2 linked regions of the Longispora fulva genome follow. The protein of the gene in region 2 binds, or shares a complex with, the protein of the main gene of each other region. Links are inferred from orthologs where the notes say so. Each region holds a gene or a part of one and is shown on either strand. Other genes may lie near its edges.

Evidence for each region. Proteins that work in one complex are often made in the same cells at the same time.
Region 1: the proteins of uvrB (region 2) and pcrA are in contact, whole or in part, in a crystal structure (PDB 7EGT), measured with the Thermus thermophilus proteins. The link is inferred for Longispora fulva from one-to-one orthologs. Residues at the interface, in WP_096411307.1 of Thermus thermophilus: Glu23, Leu25, Arg26, Asp27, Gly28, Glu29, Arg30, Phe31, Arg55, Glu326, Asp327, Phe328, Glu379, Ser382, Gln383, His398, Gly400, Arg401; in WP_096412145.1 of Thermus thermophilus: His654, Arg656, Phe657, Gln666, Asp668, Glu669, Lys680, Arg681, Leu682, Ser683, Lys685, Tyr686, Ala687.

The regions. Positions count from the first base shown.
Region 1 is NZ_JADOUF010000001.1:6,846,371-6,849,381, forward strand. It holds pcrA (DNA helicase PcrA), read left to right. Parts: upstream 1-361; coding sequence 362-2,662; downstream 2,663-3,011. Other genes in the region: IW245_RS31450 (helix-turn-helix domain-containing protein), read left to right, coding at 1-329; IW245_RS31460 (ribosomal maturation YjgA family protein), read left to right, coding at 2,862-3,011. UniProt on the Escherichia coli protein: A helicase with DNA-dependent ATPase activity. Unwinds DNA duplexes with 3'-5' polarity. Translocates on single-stranded DNA with 3'-5' polarity. Initiates unwinding more efficiently from a nicked substrate than double-stranded DNA.
Region 2 is NZ_JADOUF010000001.1:7,966,634-7,969,989, forward strand. The notes cover bases 164-3,083. They hold uvrB (excinuclease ABC subunit UvrB), read left to right. Parts: upstream 164-532; coding sequence 533-2,635; downstream 2,636-3,083. Other genes in these bases: IW245_RS42505 (GNAT family N-acetyltransferase), read left to right, coding at 2,632-3,083. Outside these bases: coaE (dephospho-CoA kinase), read left to right, coding at 1-95; more of IW245_RS42505, read left to right, coding at 3,084-3,336. UniProt on the Escherichia coli protein: The UvrABC repair system catalyzes the recognition and processing of DNA lesions. A damage recognition complex composed of 2 UvrA and 2 UvrB subunits scans DNA for abnormalities.

The DNA of each region.
Region 1 (3,011 bases), 1.1 Mb from region 2 along the record:
TCACCGAACTCACCGAGGCCAGGGAACTGCTCGGCGCCGCCGTCGCGGGGGAACTCGCCGAGGCGCTCTGGCGGACCGGCCGGACCGGCGAGGCGCTCGGGGTGGCCGCGGAGGCTGAGCCGGCCGTGGCGTACCGGATCAAGGGCCTGATCGCGCGCGACTCCGGCGACCTGTCCGGGGCCGAACGCGAGCTGGGGGCCGCCCTGGGCGCTTCCGTCGGGCTGGAGGCCTGCACCGTGGCGCGTGAGCTGGGCGATCTGCTGCGGGCCGTTGGTCGGGAGGCCGAGGCGATCGACGTGTACCGGAGGGGGCTGGAAGCCGTCGAGTGATTTGTCAGGGGCGAGGCCTAGACTTCGAGGCGATGGACACGTTGTTTGACACCTCGCCCCTGCTCGACGGACTCAACGACCAGCAACGTGCGGCGGTGGAGCACGCCGGCACGCCGCTGCTGATCGTCGCCGGGGCCGGCTCCGGCAAGACCCGGGTCCTCACCCACCGGATCGCCTACCTGCTGGCCAACCGGGGGGTGCAGCCCGGCGAGATCCTGGCCATCACCTTCACCAACAAGGCGGCCGGCGAGCTCAAGGAGCGGGTCGCGCACCTGGTCGGCGGCCGGGCCAGGATGATGTGGGTGTCGACGTTCCACTCGGCCTGCGTGCGGATCCTGCGCGCCGAGCACGTCCACGCCGGCCTCAAGTCCACCTTCTCGATCTACGACGCCGACGACTCCCGCCGCCTGGTCACCCTCGTGGCCCGCGAGCTGGACCTCGACCCGAAGCGCTACCCGGCCCGGGGCCTGGCCGCCCAGATCAGCAACCTGAAGAACGAGCTGGTCGACCCGGAGGACTTCTCGACGAAGGCCGAGGGCCCGGCGCAGCGCACCCTGGCCGAGGTGTACGCGCTGTACCAGCGCCGGCTGCGCGAGGCGCACGCCCTGGACTTCGACGACATCATCATGACCACGGTGCACCTGCTCCAGGCGTTCCCGGACGTGGCCGAGCACTACCGGCGGCGGTTCCGGCACGTGCTGGTGGACGAGTACCAGGACACGAACATCGCGCAGTACACCCTGGTGAGGGAGTTGGTGGGGGACACCGGCGAGCTGTGCGTCGTCGGTGACGCCGACCAGTCCATCTACGCCTTCCGGGGCGCGACGATCCGCAACATCCTGGAGTTCGAGCGGGACTACCCGCAGGCCAGGACCATCCTGCTCGAGCAGAACTACCGGTCCACCCAGACCATCCTGTCGGCAGCCAACGCCGTCATCTCCCGCAACTCCGACCGCCGGGCCAAGCGGCTGTGGAGCGACGCCGGCGACGGCGAGCAGATCGTCGGGTTCGTCGCCGACACCGAACACGACGAGGCCAGCTGGGTGTCCCGCGAGATCGACCGGCTCGTGGACACCAAGGAGGTCCGCCCCGCCGACATCGCGCTGTTCTACCGGACCAACGCCCAGTCCCGGGTGTTCGAGGAGGTGTTCATCCGCGTCGGCCTGCCCTACAAGGTCGTCGGCGGCGTCCGCTTCTACGAGCGCAAGGAGGTCCGCGACGCGCTGGCCTACCTGCGCGCGATCGCCAACCCCGACGACCTGGTCAGCATCCGGCGGATCCTGAACACCCCCAAGCGCGGCATCGGCGACCGGGCCGAGGCGTGCGTGGAGGCACTGTCCTTCCGGGACCGGATCTCCTTCGGCGCGGCCCTGCACCGCGCCGGTGAGGCGCCCGGCATCGCAGCCCGGTCCGCCAACGCCATCGCCGGCTTCGTCGACCTGATGGACGAGCTGCGGGCCCTCGCCGAGGTCGCGCCCCCGGAGGAGGTGCTGGAGGCGGTGCTGTCGCGCACCGGGTACCTGGAGGAGCTGGAGAACAGCGAGGACCACCAGGACGCCGGGCGGGTGGAGAACCTGCAGGAGCTGGTGAGCGTGGCCCGGGAGTACACGGAACGGGTCGAGGCACTGCAGGAGGACGTCGACGCCGACGCCGGCGGGCCGGTGGTCGCCGCCACGCTCGCCGGGTTCCTGGAGCAGGTCGCGCTCGTCGCCGACGCAGACCAGATCCCGTCCGACACCGACGACGCCGGCGTGGTCACCCTGATGACCCTGCACACCGCCAAGGGCCTGGAGTTCCCCGTCGTGTTCCTCACCGGCCTGGAGGACGGAGTGTTCCCGCACATGCGGGCGCTCGGCGAGCCCAAGGAACTCGAAGAGGAGCGCCGGCTCGCCTACGTGGGCATCACCCGGGCCCGCCAGCGGCTGTACCTGTCGCGTGCGGTGACCCGCAGCGCGTGGGGGCAGCCGCAGTACAACCCGGCGTCGCGGTTCCTGGAGGAGTTGCCGCCGGACCTGCTGCGCTGGGAGTACGGCACGGGCACCACCGGGATCGGGATCGGCGCCGGGGTGACGGTGAGCGGCGGGGGCTCGGGATCCACCGGGGCGCGCGGGATCGCAGCCCGGCTCGGGCTCGACTCCGGGATGCTCAAGTCGGCCAGTGACCTGGCGAAGGTGCCGAACCTGGTGCCGGGGGACCGGGTCAACCACGACAAGTACGGGCTGGGGCGGGTGCTGGCCGTGGAGGGCATGGGGGCGAAGGCCCGGGCCCAGATCGACTTCGGTAACCAGACCCTGTGGCTGATGCTCCGGCACGCTCCGGTCGCCAAGCTCTGACCGGGTTCCCCGACCATCGTGGTTGTGCCGCTGGCCTGGCCGGGGCTTTGCTGCCCTGACCGGGACGGTGCGGCCGTGGCCGGGGCTGCGCGGGCCGGTGAGGCGGGCGCTTCCGGAGGTGTGGAGGACCTGTGGCGGGCCTGGTTCGATCTGGTGCGAGGCTTCCGGCTGCCGTCGTCGGTGCGCCTAGCCTCTGGGCATGACACCGAGATGGGCCAGGGTGGCGGCCGTGGGGTCCGGCGCCGGGTTCCTGGCCGTCGCGCTCGCGATCCGCGCCGTCGACGACGGGGCGCTCCGGCAGTACTCCGGCACGGCGCTGTACGCGTCGATCGTGTACGCGGCCGTGCTG
Region 2 (3,356 bases):
CGGACGCCAAGGAGCCCTGGTTCGACGAGGCTGGCGCCCTGGCGGAGAAGTGGGCGGCGACCACAGGCTGGGCCCCGACCGCCGCGACCGGCTAGCACCACATTCGTAACCAAAAAAGGGATTGTGATCTCAACGTCTTGGCCCGCTGAGGGCGGGGAGGCGAAGGCGGAGGTGCGCCTGAATACCGGTGTTGTATTCAGGCGTGCCGACAACGCACGCATCGTCGCCCTCAGCGGGCCCCACCCACCAAAAGAGGAGAGCTTTGCCGGGTGGGGCAAAGCTCTCCCTTTTGGCAGGCTCGACGACCCCGGGCGACACGAGGTCGACCGACGCCCGATGCGCTCACCGACGTGTGGGGTCGGGAGCTGCGACCGGTGCCCGGGGCTCTGACCGAGGTCATCCGCCGGGAAAGGCCGCCACCGCCTGCTGCACGATCGAGGCTAGCCCCGGGATCTTGGGGGCACAATGCTTTTGGGCCTTGTTGGCGCATCGTAAATCGGGGTTGTCGTACCTGGCGCGTACGGTGGGTTCTATGGCGCTGGACATCCCCCGGGCATCGGGCCGTTTCGAGGTTGTGAGTGAGTACAAGCCGGCTGGTGACCAGCCGACCGCGATCGCCGAGCTGGCCGCCAGGGTGCGGCGCGGCGAGGAGCATTCGGTGCTGTTGGGCGCCACGGGCACGGGCAAGAGCGCCACGACGGCGTGGTTGATCGAGGAGCTGCAGCGCCCAGCGCTGGTGCTCGCCCCGAACAAGACCCTGGCCGCGCAGCTGGCGACGGAGTTCCGCGAGCTGATGCCGCACAACGCTGTCGAGTATTTCGTCAGCTACTACGACTACTACCAGCCCGAGGCGTACATCGCCCAGTCGGACACGTACATCGAGAAGGACTCCTCGGTCAACGAGGAGGTCGAGCGGCTGCGGCACTCGACCACGAAGAGTCTGCTCAGCCGCCGGGACGTGATCGTGGTGGCCACCGTGAGCGCGATCTACGGCCTGGGCACGCCGGAGGAGTACCTGGAGCGGGCCGCCGTCGTGAAGATGGGCGAGGAGCTGGACCGGGACACGTTCCTGCGTCGGCTCGTCGACATCCAGTACACGCGGAACGACGTGGCGTTCGTCCGGGGCACCTTCCGGGTGCGCGGGGACACGATCGAGATCATTCCGGCGTACGAGGAGCTGGCGCTACGGATCGAGCTCTTCGGCGACGAGGTCGAGAAGCTGTCCTACCTGCACCCGCTGACCGGCGACGTGGTCCGCGAGGTCGACTCGATGGTGGTGTTCCCGGCGACCCACTACGCGGCCGGCCCGGAGCGGATGGAGCGCGCGATAGGCCAGATCGAGGTGGAGCTCGCCGAGCGCCTCGCCGAGCTGGACCGGCAGGGCAAGCTGCTGGAGGCCCAGCGGCTGCGGATGCGCACGACGTACGACCTGGAGATGATGCGCCAGGTCGGCTTCTGCTCCGGCATCGAGAACTACTCCCGGCACATCGACGGCCGTGACGGCGGCAGCCCGCCGCACTGCCTGCTCGACTACTTCCCGGCGGACTTCCTCACGGTCATCGACGAGTCGCACGTGACGATCCCCCAGATCGGCGGGATGTACGAGGGGGACGCCTCCCGGAAACGTTCCCTGGTCGACCACGGTTTCCGGCTGCCGTCGGCGATGGACAACCGGCCGCTGCGGTTCGACGAGTTCACCGAGCGGGTCGGCCAGGCGGTGTACCTGTCGGCGACCCCCGGCCCGTGGGAGCTGCGCAAGACGGAGGGCGAGTTCGTCGAGCAGGTCATCCGGCCGACCGGCCTGATCGACCCCGAGGTGGTGATCAAGCCGACCAAGGGCCAGATCGACGACCTGATGCACGAGATCCGGGTCCGCTCGGAGCGCGACGAGCGGGTGCTGGTCACGACGCTCACGAAGAAGATGGCCGAGGACCTCACCGACTACCTGCTCGAACACGACATCCGGGTGCGGTATCTGCACTCGGAGGTCGACACCCTTCGCCGGGTCGAGCTGCTCCGCGAGCTGCGCAAGGGCGACTACGACGTGCTCGTCGGCATCAACCTGCTCCGTGAGGGCCTGGACCTGCCGGAGGTGTCCCTGGTCGCGATCCTGGACGCCGACAAGGAGGGCTTCCTGCGCTCGGCGACGTCGCTGATCCAGACCATCGGGCGGGCCGCGCGTAACGTGTCCGGCCAGGTGCACATGTACGCGGACAAGATCACGCCGTCGATGGCCCAGGCGCTGGACGAGACGGACCGCCGGCGTGCGAAGCAGATCGCGTACAACGAGGCGCACGGGGTGGACCCGCAGCCGCTGCGCAAGCAGATCCGCGACGTCCTCGAGGGCATCTACCGGGAGGCCGAGGAGACGGACGCGGCGCTGGTCGGCGGCGGTCGTCAGCTGTCCCGGGGCAAGTCGCCGGTGCCGGGTTCGCCGGGTAGCGGACGGATCCGGAGCACGACGGCGGCGGAGCCGGGGATGGCCCGGGCCGATCTGGCCGACCTGATCGGGCAGCTCAACGAGCAGATGCTCGGGGCGGCGCGCGAGCTGCAGTTCGAGGTGGCCGCGCGGATCCGGGACGAGATCAAGGAGTTGAAGAAGGAGCTGCGGCAGCTCGACGCGGCGGGGGTGTGACCGGCGCGGAGGGGCCGGGGGAAGGCGCGGCGGACGTGGTCGGGCGGGTCAGTGAGGAGTGGCTCGCCGTGCCGCGTCGGCCGGGACCTCGCGGCGACTCCGACGCGGACGATGTCGAGGCGGGCGATCATCTGGCGGGCGGTGACCTGGCGGTCCGGGCCGGGATCCACCGGGTGGTGTCGGACGTGGTCGCCGCCGGCGGGGCCATCGGCTTTCTGGCGGTCCCCGACCGCGCCGAGGTCGACGCCTGGGTCGACTCCCTGCTCGACCGGATCGCCCAGGGCCGGGCCGGCATGCTCCTCTGCCGGGTCGACGGCCGGATCGAGGCGCTGGGGGCGTGGATCCGCGAGGTCCCCGGCCCGCAGGGGCACACGGCCCTGCTGACCCGGATCATGGCGCACCCGGCCGCGCGCGGGCTGGGCCTGGGCCGGCGGATGGTCACCCGGCTGGTCGAGGCGGTGACGGCCGTCGGCGTGGAGGTGGCGTTGCTGTCGGTGCGGGGCAACAACCACGCCGCCGTGGCGCTCTACGAGGACTGCGGCTTCACGGTGTACGGCGTGGTGCCCAACGGCCTCGCGGTGGGCGAGGTGCGCTTCGACGAGGTCCGGATGGTGCGGCAGGTGGCTCTGCCTGCGGGTGTGACGATCCACGGGCAGAGGCCGGGGGGACTGGGGGGCTCGGTGCGCCGCGAGAGCGTCTGACCGGGGCGGGGCCTGCGGCG